2 linked regions of the Variovorax paradoxus genome follow. The protein of the gene in region 1 interacts with the protein of each later gene in a pairwise test. Links are inferred from orthologs where the notes say so. Each region holds a gene or a part of one and is shown on either strand. Other genes may lie near its edges.

Evidence for each region. The genes of interacting proteins can lie anywhere in the genome.
Region 2: the proteins of GFK26_RS09130 (region 1) and GFK26_RS04890 interact in binary tests that used the Escherichia coli proteins (3 or more experiments, as listed by UniProt). The link is inferred for Variovorax paradoxus from one-to-one orthologs.

What each region holds. Positions count from the first base shown.
Region 1 is NZ_CP045644.1:2,001,546-2,009,874, reverse strand. What follows is about bases 2,173-5,454. They hold GFK26_RS09130 (DUF4118 domain-containing protein), read right to left. Parts: upstream 5,118-5,454; coding sequence 2,373-5,117; downstream 2,173-2,372. Other genes in these bases: GFK26_RS09125 (hypothetical protein), read right to left, coding at 5,252-5,454; GFK26_RS34455 (hypothetical protein), read right to left, coding at 5,131-5,262; kdpE (two-component system response regulator KdpE), read right to left, coding at 2,173-2,364. Also shown: GFK26_RS09145 (dual specificity protein phosphatase family protein), read left to right, coding at 1-233; GFK26_RS09140 (zinc-binding dehydrogenase), read left to right, coding at 323-1,453; more of kdpE, read right to left, coding at 1,663-2,172; more of GFK26_RS09125, read right to left, coding at 5,455-5,605; potassium-transporting ATPase subunit KdpC, read right to left, coding at 5,619-6,230; potassium-transporting ATPase subunit KdpB, read right to left, coding at 6,244-8,329. UniProt on the Escherichia coli protein: Member of the two-component regulatory system KdpD/KdpE involved in the regulation of the kdp operon. KdpD may function as a membrane-associated protein kinase that phosphorylates KdpE in response to environmental signals.
Region 2 is NZ_CP045644.1:1,088,653-1,094,328, reverse strand. Bases 2,679-5,626 are described here. They hold GFK26_RS04890 (PTS sugar transporter subunit IIA), read left to right. Parts: upstream 2,679-3,892; coding sequence 3,893-4,360; downstream 4,361-5,626. Other genes in these bases: fur (ferric iron uptake transcriptional regulator), read right to left, coding at 5,489-5,626; hprK (HPr(Ser) kinase/phosphatase), read left to right, coding at 4,461-5,420; hpf (ribosome hibernation-promoting factor, HPF/YfiA family), read left to right, coding at 3,372-3,701; GFK26_RS04900 (ATP-dependent helicase), read left to right, coding at 2,679-3,040. Also shown: magnesium/cobalt transporter CorA, read right to left, coding at 1-697; more of GFK26_RS04900, read left to right, coding at 923-2,678; more of fur, read right to left, coding at 5,627-5,676. UniProt on the Escherichia coli protein: Seems to have a role in regulating nitrogen assimilation.

The DNA.
Region 1 (8,329 bases):
GCCCGGTGCTCATTCACTGCATGCACGGCGCCGACCGCACCGGCGTGGTGGCGGCCGTCTACCGCATGGCCGTGCAGGACTGGGACAAGGACAGCGCGCGCCAGGAGATGCTGCGCGGCGGCTATGGGTACCACACGATGTGGCGCAACATTCCGCGCTACCTCGAGCGGCTCGACCCGCTGAAGATGCGCCATGCGCTGGCCCATGCCCCGGTGATTCCCGTGGTGTCCTGAAGGCGCCAGCAGGCGCGCGCACCCGCTCCTATACTGGCCGCCCCGTGGCCGATGGCCATCTCCGAACGACCTTTCACAGGGGCTTCTCCATGGCACTCCAGCTGCGCTCTCTCATCCGTTCCAACGGCGAACTCGAACTCTCGCTGCACGACGACCCGATGCCCGAACCGCAGGCCCACGAGGTGGTGATCCGCGTCGAGGCCTCGCCGATGAACCCGTCGGACCTGGGCCTGCTGTTCGGCGCCGCCGACATGACCACCGCGGTGGCCTCCGGCACGGCCGATCGCCCTGTCGTCACCGCCATGGTGCCCGAGCGCGCACGCGCGTCGATGGCGGCGCGGCTCGACCAGTCGATGCCCGTGGGCAACGAGGGTGCGGGCGTGGTCGTCAAGGCCGGTTCGTCGCCGGCCGCGCAGGCATTGCTCGGCAAGACGGTGGCGGCCATCGGTGGTGCGATGTATTCGCAGTACCGCTGCCTCGCCGCTGCGCAGTGCCTGGAGCTGCCTGCGGATGCCACTCCTGCCGATGGCGCCTCGTGTTTCGTCAACCCGCTCACCTCGCTGAGCATGGTCGAGACCATGCGGATGGAAGGCCACAAGGCGCTGGTGCACACGGCAGCCGCGTCCAACCTCGGCCAGATGCTCAACAAGATCTGCCAGAAGGACGGCATCGACCTCGTCAACATCGTGCGCAAGCCCGAGCAGGAAGCGCTGCTGCGCAGCATCGGCGCGAAGTACGTCTGCAACGCGAGCTCGCCGGAATTTCTCGACCAGCTGACGGACGCCCTGGTCGCCACCGGCGCCACGCTGGCCTTCGACGCCACGGGCGGCGGCAAGCTCGCCGGCCAGATCCTCGGCTGCATGGAAGCGGCGCTGAACCGCACCGCCAAGGAATACAGCCGCTACGGCTCGACCACGCACAAGCAGGTCTACATCTACGGCGGCCTGGACCGCAGCCCGACCGAGTTCGTGCGCAACTTCGGCATGGCCTGGGGCATGGGCGGCTGGCTGCTGTTCCCGTTCCTGCAGAAGCTGGGCGATGAAGGCACGCAGCGGCTGCGTTCGCGCGTGGTGGCGGAGTTGAAGACGACGTTTGCGAGTCACTACACGCGGGAGGTGTCTCTTGTGGAGGCGCTGCAGCTGGATGCGATCGGGGTGTATGGGAAGCAGGCGACCGGGGAGAAATTCCTGCTGAATCCGAACAAGGGATTGGCGGCCTGATCGCTTGCGATCGAGTGAGCGGCTGTCGTGATGTGACGGCCGTTGCCCTCACCCCAACCCTCTCCCCGAGGGGAGAGGGAGCAAGACCTCGGCGTCGTTGACTGCCTTCTTGCGCACCTCTTGCTCTCTTGTCCCCGCCTTGTCCCCTCTCCCCTCGGGGAGAGGGTTAGGGTGAGGGCATGTGCCGCCGACAAAGCGCGGCCTCCTCACTAGACAACCAGCCGATACCCCACCGCCGTCTCCGTCAACAGATGCTTCGGCTGCGCCGGGTCCGTCTCCAGCTTCTGCCGCAGATGCCCCATGTAGATGCGCAGGTAGTGGCTCTGGTCCGTGTGCGACGGGCCCCACACCTCGCGCAGCAGCTGTCGCTGCGTCAGCACGCGGCCGGCGTTGGCCACCAGCACGGAGAGCAATCTGTACTCGGTCGGCGTGAGGTGCACCTCGGCGCCGGCGCGGCGCACGATGCGTGCGGCGCGGTCCAGTTCGATCTCGCCGAAGCGGAACACGGCCTCGGCGGCCGGTTCATCGCCGTTGCCGCTCGCGGCACGTGGGCGGCGCAGGTTGGCGCGCACGCGGGCCAGCAGTTCGCCGGTGCCGAAGGGCTTGGTGAGGTAGTCGTCGGCGCCGGCGTCGAGTGCGGCGATCTTGTCGGCTTCGTCGGTGCGGGCCGAGAGCACGATGATCGGCACCTGTGACCAGCCGCGCACATCGCGGATCAGCGACACGCCGTCGCCATCGGGCAGGCCCAGGTCGAGCACCAGCAGATCGGGTTGGCGCGTGCCGGCGGCGGCAAGGCCGTCGCGCAGGGTGCCGGCTTCGTGCACCTGCCAGCCTTCGGCCTCGAGCGCGCCGCGCACGAAGCGGCGGATCTGCGGCTCGTCTTCGATCACGATGGCGGTGGGGGATGGCATGGCGGGTTTCAGAGCTGGGCTTCAGCGGGTTCGGGCGGCTCGCGGCGCGGCAAGGTGACGGTGAATTCTGCACCGCCGTCGCGCGCATTCGCTGCGCTGATCTCGCCGCCGTGCGCGCTCACCACGGCACGGCAGATGGCCAAGCCGAGGCCGACGCCGGGCGTGGCGGACTCGGCCTCACCGCGCGTGAACTTGTCGAACAGTGTCTGCTCGCGGCCGTGCAGCGCGGCGGGCAGGCCGGGGCCGTGGTCGCGCACCGTGAGCACCAGCGTGCCGGGCTCGGCGCGCGCGCCCACCTCGATGGGCGCGGCGCCGTACTTGGCGGCGTTTTCCAGCAGGTTGACGAGCACGCGCTCGATGAGCACGGCGTCGAACTCGACCAGCGGCAGCTCGGGGTCCCACGCGGTCTGCACGGTCATGCCGCGCAATGCGGGGCGCGCGGCGCGGATGGCGGCGCCCACCACTTCTTCGACCGACTGCCAGTCGCGCCGCAGGTTGACGGTGCCGCCGGCCACGCCGCTTTCGAGCCGCGCCATGTCGAGCAGGTTGCTGACCAGCGCATGCAGCGCGTGGGCCTGCGTGACGATGGCGCGCGCGGCCTCGGTGTGTTCTTCGGGCGGAAGGGTCTGCAGCGATTCGGCCAGCGCGATGAGCGCGGTGAGCGGCGTGCGCACGTCGTGCGAGATGGCGCCGAGCAGCGCATTGCGCAGGCGCTCCGATTCCATCTCGACCACGGCGCGCTGCGCGACTTCGACGTAGTGCACGCGCTCCAGCGCGATGGCGATCTGGCGCGCGAGCGTGTCCAGCTGCTGCGCCTGCTCGGGAATCAGCAGCCAGCGCGGACGGGCCGGGCACAGCGCGAGCACGCCGCGCACGCGCATCGGCGCGCGCAGTGGCACGTAGTGCCAGGGCTGCGCGGCGAGCGTGGCGGTGGCCAGGCCGGCAGGCTGGCCGTGGCGGAAGGCCCAGTCGGCCACCTGCGCATCGAAGCCGGGCGCCGGGTCGGCGGGGGGCACGAGCTGGTCGGCCGCATCGGTGACCAGCACGCGCGCATGGCCGCCGAAATGGGCCTGCACGGCGGCGGCGCCGAGCGCGACGACCTGGGTGCTTTCGAGGGCGGCCGAGAGTTCGCGCGTGAGCTCGAACAGCGAGCGTGCGCGGCGCTCGCGGCTGGTCGACACGCCGGCCGCGAAGCGCAGCCCGGCCGTGAGCTGGCCCACCAGCAGGCCCACGCCGAGCATCACGGCGAAGGTCAGCAGGTACTGCACGTCGCTGACCGCGAAGGACAGGCGCGGCGCGACGAAGAAGTAGTCGAAGGCCGCCACGTTGAGCATCGCCGCGAGCGCCGACGGCCCGCGCCCGAAGCGCATCGCCACGCCCACCACGCCGAGCAGGAACAGCATGACGATGTTGGTGAGCTCCAGCACGCCGGTCAGCGGCGTGCACAGCAGCGTGAGCGCGATGCTGGAGGCAGCGGCCCACGCGTAGCCGGGCCAGCGCGATTGCGCGCGCTCGTCGTCTTCGTCGGCCTGCGTGGCGACCAGCGATGCTTGCGACAGGCGGCGTGCGCTGTCGGCGCGGCCGACTTCGAGGATGTCGAGCGCCGGTGCCCGTTGTGCCAGCGCGCGCGCCAGCGGCACCGCGGACGCACCCCACCAGCGCCGCCATCCGCGCACGGGCTCCGCGCGGCCGATGACCAGCGTCGCGCAGTTGAGGCGCCGCGCCTGCTCGGACAGTTGCTCGGCCACGTCGGCGCCGGTAAGCACGGCCGTGGCCGCGCCCAGTTCCTCGGCGAGCTTGAGCACGGCGAGGATGCGGTCGCGCTGCGCGGCATCGAGGCGCTGCAGCCGCGGCGTCTCGACATACGCGGCATGCCAGCGCACGTTGAGCTGGCCCGCGAGCCGCGCCGCCGTGCGCACGGTCTGCGCCGCGCCCTCGTGCGGACCGACGCAGGCCAGGATCGCGCCCGAGGTGTTCCAGGCCTGCAGCGCCGCGCCGCCCTGCCCGTTGCCGCCGGGGACCGACTGCTCGACGCGCCAGCCGCGCACGTCGTCTTCGACGTGCTCGGCGGTGCGGCGCAGGGCGATCTCGCGCAGCGCGATCAGGTTGCCCTTGCGGAAGAAGTTCTGTGCGGCGCGCTCGGCCTGCTGCGGCAGGTAGACCTTGCCGGCCGCGAGCCGCGCCGTGAGTTCGTCGGGCGTGACGTCGACCAGCACCACCTCGTCGGCCTCGTCGAGCACGCTGTCGGGCACGGTCTCGTGCACGCGCACGCCGGTGATGGCGCCGACGGTGCCGTTGAGGCTTTCGAGGTGCTGCACGTTGAGCGCCGACCACACCTCGATGCCCGCGGCCAGCAGCTCCTGCACGTCCTGCCAGCGCTTGGCGTGGCGCGAGCCGGGTGCGTTGGTGTGGGCCAGTTCGTCGACCAGCAGCACGGCGGGCTTGCGCGCCAGGGCGGCGTCTAAATCGAACTCGGCGAGCGTGCGGCCGCGATAAGGCAGCTCGCGCAGCGGCAGCGTGTCGAGCCCCGCGAGCAGCGCGGCCGTCTCGCTGCGGCCGTGCGTTTCGACCACGCCGATGAGCACGTCGCGTCCGGCCTCGCGCTCGCGCCGGGCGGCGCTGAGCATGGCCCAGGTCTTGCCCACGCCGGCGCTGGCGCCGAAGTAGATGCGCAGCTTGCCGCGCAGCGCGCGCGCCTCGTCGCTGCGCAGTTGCGCGAGCAGGGCGTCGGGGTCGGGGCGGGTCTCGGGCATGGGAAGGTGCAGGTTATCGCATCGGCCCGTTCTTGCGCCGCCGCGCATGCCGGCGCGCGGTGCGCGACAGCACCCACCAGGCAAAGCCCAGCGGCACGAACAGCGCCGCCATGGCCAGCAGCACGTGCAGCAGGTCAGAGACCATGGCGCAGGCCGCAGCGCGTGAGGTGATCGCGCCAGCTCATGAGCCGGCCGATCTCGCCCGAGGGCACGCATTCGATGAGCCGGTGCAGCACCTCAGCGTAGCGCGTGGTCGGAAAGCGGATCATCAGGCGCACGCAGGGCGCGTCGCTTTCCTGCGAGCTGCAGGCATGCAGCAGCGGCTCGCAGCGCACCACGCCGGCTTCGGCGCAGGCCGCAATGCTGCGGCGCACGCGCAGTGCGTCGGCGCAGCAGACGGTGACATCGAGCACGTGGAACTGCGTCGTGCGCGGCGCGATCGGACTTCGCACGACGCTGGGGTGGTCACGGTAAGCGGCATAGGCCATGGTTGTTTTCTCCTCAACGCACCGTCGAAGAAGCTTCAAGCGCCAGGTTCAGCGCCAGCACGTTGACGCGCGATTCGCCCAGCACGCCCCACAGCGGCTTCTGGGTGTTCTGCACGATCAGCGCATTCACCTGGTCGGGCGCCATGCCGCGTTCACGTGCCACACGGGCGGCCTGGTAGTGCGCGGCGGCGGGGCTGATGTCGGGGTCGAGCCCGCTGGCCGAGGCCGTGACGAGGTCCACGGGCACCGGCGCGGTGTTGCCCGCGTCAGCCGCGCGCAGCGCTTCGACGCGCGCCTTCACCGCATCGGCCAGCGCGGGGTTGAGCGGGCCCTGGTTGGAGCCGCCCGAGGCGCTGGCGTTGTAGGGCTGCGGCGCGGTGGCCGACGGGCGGCCCCAGAAGTGCTTCGGGTCGCTGAAGTTCTGGCCGATGAGCGCGGAGCCGACGGGCTTGCCGTCGCGCACGACGAGGCTGCCCGCCGCTTGCGATGGGAACAGCGACTGCGCGGCGCCTGTGACAGCCGCCGGGTAGATCAGGCCGGTGAGCGCGCTCAGCAGTGCGAAAAGCACGAGTGCGGGGCGAAAAATGCCACCGTTGTTGTTGGCGTTGGTGTTGTGGCTTGTCATGGTGAAGAACTCCTCAGACGAGATGGACGGCCACGAGCAGCCAGTCGATCAACTTGATGCCGATGAAAGGAACGAGCAGACCGCCCAGGCCGTAGATGGCGAGGTTGCGGCGCAGCAGCGCAGCGGCGCCCACCGGCCGGTAGCGCACACCCTTGAGCGCGAGCGGAATCAGGAACACGATGACGAGCGCGTTGAAGATCACCGCCGACAGAATGGCCGACGACGGGCTCGCAAGCCGCATCACGTTGAGCGCACCCAGCTGCGGATACGTCGACACGAAGATCGCCGGAATGATCGCGAAGTACTTCGCCACGTCGTTCGCGATCGAGAAGGTGGTGAGCGAGCCGCGCGTCATGAGCAGCGCCTTGCCGGTCTCCACCACCTCGAGCAGCTTGGTCGGGTTGGAGTCGAGGTCGACCATGTTGCCGGCCTCTTTCGCGGCCTGCGTGCCGCTGCCCATGGCCACGGCCACGTCGGCCTGCGCGAGCGCGGGGGCGTCGTTGGTGCCGTCACCGGTCATCGCGACCAGGCGGCCTTCGGCCTGGTACTTGCGGATGAGCGCAAGCTTGTCTTCGGGCGTGGCCTCGGCCAGGAAGTCGTCCACGCCGGCCTCGGCCGCGATGGCGGCGGCCGTGAGCTTGTTGTCGCCCGTGATCATCACGGTCTTGATGCCCATGCGGCGCAGCTCGGCAAAGCGCTCCTTGATGCCGGTCTTGACGATGTCCTTGAGTTCGACCACGCCGAGCACGCGGTTGCCTTCGGCCACGGCCAGCGGCGTGCTGCCGCGGCGTGCCGTTTCTTCGGCGGCGCGCAGCATCTCGGCTGGCATGGTGCCGCCGAACGATTCGACATGGCGGCGCACCGCATCGACCGCGCCCTTGCGCAGCACGATGGCGTCGGTGTCGAGGCTGTGGGGCGCGGCCGGCAGGTCGACACCGCTCATGCGGGTCTGCGCGGTGAACGGCACATAGCGCAGCACGTCGACAGAAGCGGCTTCGAGGCCATCGCGACGTGCCAGCTCGACGATGCTGCGGCCTTCGGGCGTTTCATCGGCCAGCGAGGCGAGCATGGCGGCGCGCGCGAGGCGGCCCTTCGGCACGCCCGGTGCGGGCAGGAAGGCGCTGGCCTGGCGGTTGCCGTGCGTGATGGTGCCGGTCTTGTCGAGCAGCAGCACGTCGACGTCGCCGGCGGCTTCCACCGCGCGGCCCGAGGTGGCGATCACGTTGGCCTGCATCATGCGACTCATGCCGGCCACGCCCACGGCCGAGAGCAGGCCGCCGATGGTGGTCGGGATCAGGCACACGAGCAGCGCGACCAGTGCGGTGAGCGACACCACGGTGCCCGCGCCCGCGGCCTCGACGCTGAACACCGAGAACGGCAGCAGCGTGACGGTGACCATGAGGAACACGATCGTCAGTGCGACCAGCAGGATGGTCAGCGCGATCTCGTTCGGCGTCTTGTGGCGCTTGGCCGCCTCGACCATGCCGATCATGCGGTCCAGGAACGACTCGCCCGGGTTCACCGAGATGCGCACCACCAGCCAGTCGGACAGCACGCGGGTGCCGCCGGTGACGGCCGAGAAGTCACCGCCCGATTCGCGCACCACAGGCGCCGATTCGCCGGTGATGGCGCTTTCATCGACCGAGGCCACGCCTTCGATGACCTCGCCGTCAAGCGGGATCACGTCGCCGGCTTCGACCAGCACGACGTCGCCCTTGCGCAGGTTGGGTGCCTGCTCCGGCAACCACGGCGCGCCATGGTGCGGCTGTTGCTGGTCCTTCAGCTTCTTGGCCCAGGTGTCCTTGCGCAGGCCGCGCAGCGACGCCGCCTGTGCCTTGCTGCGGCCTTCGGCCAGTGCTTCGGCGAAGTTGGCGAACAGCACGGTGAACCACAGCCACACGGTCACGGCCAGCACGAAGGCGGGCTGCATGCCGGTGTCGCCGGGAAAGCTCAGCGCATGCACCCAGAGCAGCGTCGTGAGGATGCTCCCGATGTAGACGATGAACATCACCGGGTTGCGCCACTGGGTGCGCGGGCTCAGCTTGGCGAAGGCGCCCCACAGCGCGGGCTTCACGAGCGCCGCATCGAACAGCGAGAGA
Region 2 (5,676 bases), 920 kb from region 1 along the record:
CGCGCAGGATCTGGCGCGCCTCTTCGAACTGCTCGGCGTTGAGCATCTTGCTGCGCATCATGAAGCTCACGGCGCGGCGCGTGTCCATCACGTTGCGGCGGATGCGGCCGTTCAGGTCTTCCTGGCGCGCGATGGCGCCGAGCACCTCGCCGGCCAGCTCGTCGCTGACGTTGCCCGACAGCACCTTCTTGCCGGCCACTTCGAGCTCGTCGTAGATGTTCTCCAGCGTGTCGGCCGAGTATTCGGCGTCGGCGTCGAAGAGCTTGAGCATGACTTCCTTCGCGTCTTCGATCAGCCCCGGCGCGCGACGTGCGCGCATGCGCAGCAGGCGGAACACGGGCACGTCTTCGTCGTGAATCGAGAACAGCACGCCGCGGCTGCGCAGGTCGGTGTTGTGCTGGTTGAGGATGAAGGCGACGCGCACGGTGCGCGGGTCTTCGTCGTCGTCGATCAGGAAGTCGGAGCGGATGTGCAGCTCGCCGTTGTCTTCTTCGTAGAAGCGGGCCGACTCCTCGATGTCCTCGTCCATCGCGTCTTCGGGAATCGAGAGGCCGTAGTACTGCTTGATCCAGCGCTTTTCTTCGAGCGTGGGCGACTCGAGGTCGACCCAGATCGGCTGGAACTTGGAGAGCTCTTCGAGCGACTCGATCTCTTCCTGGACGAGGCGGCCGTTGGCGAGCGTAAAGATATTGAGCATGGGCTCACTCCCGGGAATGACTGAACGATGGGCGAGGGAGGGGCGCTTTCAATTCCCGCGGACCCGGCGTCAGTACATCATGCGCGGCGTCGCAAGGGAGTTGAAAGCTGCCGAGACGGGGCGGTTTCCATGGGGAGTCTCCGGTTGCAGCGAGGCGCGATTATGTCACTGGCCATTGGGCGGCAAGGCACTCGGACTGGACGGACATACAGTAAAGTCGTGCCCATGCAGACCGCTGCGCCCCCCGTTATTTCCACCGCACCCAAGACGCAAGCCGAGCGCTTGGCCGCGGCGCTCGCCGCGCTCAACGACGACCAGCGCGCGGCGGTCGAGCACGGCGTGGGTGCTGCTGTCGGCGAAGACCACCGGCCGCTGCTCGTGATCGCTGGCGCGGGCTCGGGCAAGACCAGCACGCTGGCGCACCGGGTGGCGCACCTGATCGCGGGCGGGGTCGATCCGCAGCGGCTGCTGCTGCTCACCTTCTCGCGCCGCGCCGCGCAGGAAATGGAGCGCCGCGCGGGCCAGGTGCTGGCGCGTGTGCTGGGCCTGAAGTCGGAACGCCCGCCCGCGCTGCCCTGGGCCGGCACCTTCCACGGCATCGGCGCGCGGCTTCTGCGCGAATACGCCGCGCAGATCGGGCTCGACGAGAACTTCACCATCCACGACCGCGGCGACGCCGAAGACCTCATGGGGCTGGTGCGGCACGAGCTGGGGCTGTCGTCCACGGTCAACCGCTTCCCGCGCAAGGGCACCTGCCTGTCGATCTACTCGCGCTGCGTGAACACGCGCGCACCGCTGGCCGAGGTGCTGAAAGAGAGCTTCCCCTGGTGCGCCGAGTGGGAGGCCCAGCTCAAGACGCTGTTCGGCGCCTACGTCGAAGCCAAGCAGCAGCAGAACGTGCTCGACTACGACGACCTGCTGCTCTACTGGGCGGAGATGGTCGCCGAGCCCGCGCTGGCCTCGCATGTCGGCGCGCGCTTCGACCATGTGCTGGTCGACGAGTACCAGGACACCAACCTGCTGCAGGCCGCGATCCTGCGGGCCATGAAGCCCGACGGGCGCGGCGTGACAGTGGTGGGCGACGACGCGCAGTCGATCTACTCGTTCCGCGGCGCCACGGTGCGCAACATCCTCGACTTTCCGTCGCAGTTCTCGCAGCAGGCGCGCATCGTCACGCTGGAGCGCAACTACCGCTCGACGCAGCCGATCCTCGACGCGTCGAACCGCGTCATCGCGCAGGCCGCCGAGCGGCACGCCAAGACGCTGTGGACCGACAAGCCCTCGGCCGGCAAGCCGGTGCTGGTGCTCGTGCCCGACGAGGCCGGGCAGGCACGCTGGGTGGCCGACAAGATCCTGGCGCACCGCGAGGGCGGGCTGGCGCTGAAGTCGCAGGCGGTGCTGTTTCGCACCTCGTCGCACAGCGCGGCCCTCGAACTGGAGCTGGCGCGGCGCAACATCCCGTTCGTGAAGTTCGGCGGGCTCAAGTTTCTCGAGGCCTCGCACGTGAAGGACCTGCTCGCGGTGCTGCGTTTTGCGCAGAACCCGCGGGGGCGCATGGCGGGCTTTCGCGTCACGCAGCTCATTCCCGGCGTGGGCCCGGCCACCGGCACGCGCCTGCTCGACGCGATGGACCAGGCGGCCGACCCGGCCGCGGCCGTGCGCGACTTCGTGCCACCGTCGGCGGCGCGTGAACAGTGGGCCGACTTCGCCCAGGCCTATGCCGCCTTGCGCGAACCGTCGCTGAAGTGGCCGGCCGACGTGGAAGTCGCGATGCAGTGGTACCAGCCGCACCTGGAGCGGTTGTACGAAGACACCTCGGGCGTGCGGCGCGCCGACGTCGAGCAGCTGGCGCGGCTGGCGGGCGGCTATGGCTCGCGCGAACGCTTCCTCACCGAACTCACGCTCGATCCGCCCGAAGCCACGAGCGACCGGCCCGGCCCGCCGCTGCTCGACGAGGACTACCTGATCCTGTCGACCATCCATTCGGCCAAGGGCCAGGAGTGGAACTCGGTGCATGTGATCAACGTGGTCGACGGCTGCATGCCGGCCGACGTGGCGCAGGGCGCGCACGAACTGGAAGAAGAGCGGCGCCTGCTCTACGTGGCGATGACGCGGGCCCGCGACCACCTGCACCTGGTGATGCCGCAGCGTTTCCACATCACGCAGCAGGCGGCGCGTGGCGACCGGCACCTGTACGCCAACCGCACCCGCTTCATCAGCGAGTCCGACCTCGCGGGCTTCGATCTGCAGACCTGGCCGCCGCCGCCGGTGCTGCCGCCCGCCGTGCCGCCGCCGGCCGCGGTGATCGACCTGCGCAACCGCATGCGCGCCGCCTGGCGCTGAACGGGCCGGCCCTTTGGCCGGGAGGGTCACTGCATGTGGTGCGTGGAAACACTTGCTTCCAATGTGCCGCAACTGCATGCCCCTGCGCGTGGGTAGCTATGGAATCAATAGCGGATCAGCGCATGCAATACACCGGCGCGTCACTCGGGCAAGCCCCGGTATTGCAATACCGTGACAGCTTGGGCATAGTGAATCCGACCGCCCCCTTTCTCGATCTCTCTCTTCCTCTCTCTCTTCTTCTCCCTCTCTCCCAACCTCACCTGTTTCGCCGGCCACGCTTCATCCTGGAGCGCGGTCATTTCCCCAACCGTCAATTCTCAGGAGGTCATTCATGAATTTGACGATCAGCGGTCATCACCTCGACGTCACACCTGCCTTGCGCACCTACGTCACGAGCAAGCTGGACCGGATCACGCGACATTTCGACCAGGTGGTCGATGTCAAGGTGATCCTCACGGTGGAAAAGCAGAAGGAAAAGGAACGCCGCCAAAGGGCGGAGTGCAACATTCACGTCAAGGGCAATGACATGTTCGCGGAATCGAGCCACGCTGATCTGTACGCCGCGGTCGATGAACTGGTCGACAAGCTCGACCGCCAGGTGGTCCGCCACAAGGATCGCCTGCAAGACCACCATCACGTGGCGCCCAAGCGCGTGATGTAAGTCCGGGCCCCGCGCCCCGCATCGCAGGCCGCCTTCGGGCGGCCTTTTGTTTGTCCGAGCATATTGGTGGGGCTTTGCAAAGGCTTACAGGGGAAGCGACGCCTCACGGCAACACATGTAGACGAAAGTAATTAGGGGGACTGGGGGTTTTTACCAAGGAGGTGCATAATCGCCCCCGCTCTGACCCCACCATGAATCGCCTCGCGTCCATCCTGCCGCCCGCTCAAGTGCTCGTGAGCGTTGACGCCACCAGCAAGAAACGTGCTTTCGAAGAAGCTGGCCTTCTGTTCGAAAGCCTTCATGGCCTGGGACGCGCCCTGATCACCGACAGCCTGTTTGCGCGCGAGCGTCTCGGCTCCACCGGTCTGGGCCATGGCGTTGCCATTCCGCATGGCCGCATCAAGGGCCTCAAGGCGCCGATGGCCGCGGTGTTCCAGCTGGCGAACCCCATCGGCTTCGACGCCCCCGACGAGCAGCCCGTCGCGCTGCTGATCTTCCTGCTGGTGCCCGAAGCGGCCACGCAGAAGCACCTCGAAATCCTGTCTGAAATTGCCGAGCTGCTGAGCGACGCCGGCCTGCGCGAGCAGATCAAGTCCAGCACCGACGCTGCCGCGCTGCACGGCCTCATTGCCGGCTGGCAATCGACCCAGGTCGCCTGAGCGCACGCGCCGGGCGGGCCGCTGCTGATAAGCTGCGGCGACGCTTTCTCTCCCTCCATCCTGACCAGAATGCCGGCGTCCCGCGCCGGCCGCCGCACGCATGAAGCCGACCGTCATCAGCGCCGATGCCATGTTCGAGGAGTTCCGCGGATCGCTCCGCTGGGAATGGCTCGCGGGGCTCGGCGCCTCGGAGCGCCAGTTCGACCCCGACGTCATCAGCCGCGCGCAGTCGGCCGCCGACCTGGTCGGCTACCTGAACTACATCCACCCGTACCGCGTGCAGATTCTGGGCGCGCGCGAGGTGGCCTACCTCACGCGCGGCAGCAAGGAAGACTGCGTGCGCCGCATCGGGCGCATCGTCACGCTGGAGCCGCCGATGCTGGTGCTGGCCGACGGCCAGGCCGCGCCCGACGAGCTGCTGTCGATCTGCGAGCGCGCGCAGCTGCCGCTCTTTGCCACGCGCGAATCGTCGGCCTTCGTGATCGACCTGCTGCGCGCGTACCTGTCCAAGCACTTCGCCGAGCGCACCTCGATGCACGGCGTGTTCATGGACATCCTGGGCATGGGCGTGATGATCACGGGCGAGTCGGGCCTGGGCAAAAGCGAGCTCGGCCTGGAGCTGATCTCGCGCGGCAACGGCCTCGTGGCCGACGACGCGGTCGACCTGTACCGCATCAACCAGAACACCATCGAGGGCCGCTGCCCCGACCTGCTGCTGAACCTGCTGGAGGTGCGCGGCATCGGCCTGCTGGACATCCGCGCGATCTTCGGCGAGACGGCCGTGCGCCGGAAGATGCGCCTGAAGCTCATCGTGCACCTCGTGCGGCGCGACAGCTTCGAGCGCGACTACGAGCGCATGCCCTCGGCGCCGCTCACGCAGGACGTGCTGGGCATTCCGGTGCGCAAGGTCATCATCCAGGTGGTGGCGGGGCGCAACATCGCCGTGCTGGTGGAAGCCGCGGTGCGCAATTCGATCCTGCAGCTGCGCGGCATCGACACGTATGCCGATTTCGTGGCGCGCCACCACAAGGCGATGGAGAGCGGGCGCGATCCGGACTGAGCAAAGAAAAAAGCCCTTCCAGCTGAAGGGCTGGAAGGGCCGCTGTCTGCTTCAGCAGGTCTTCAGCGTCAGCGCTTCTTGACGCAATCGCCGCACAGGCCGTACAGCGACATGGCGTGGTCCTGCAGGATCCAGCCCTTGTCCTTGGCGATCATCTGCTGGCGGCGCTCGATCTCGGCGTCATAGAACTCCTCGACCTTGCCGCACGAGGTGCAGATCAGGTGGTCGTGGTGGGTGCCTTCGTTCAGCTCGTAGA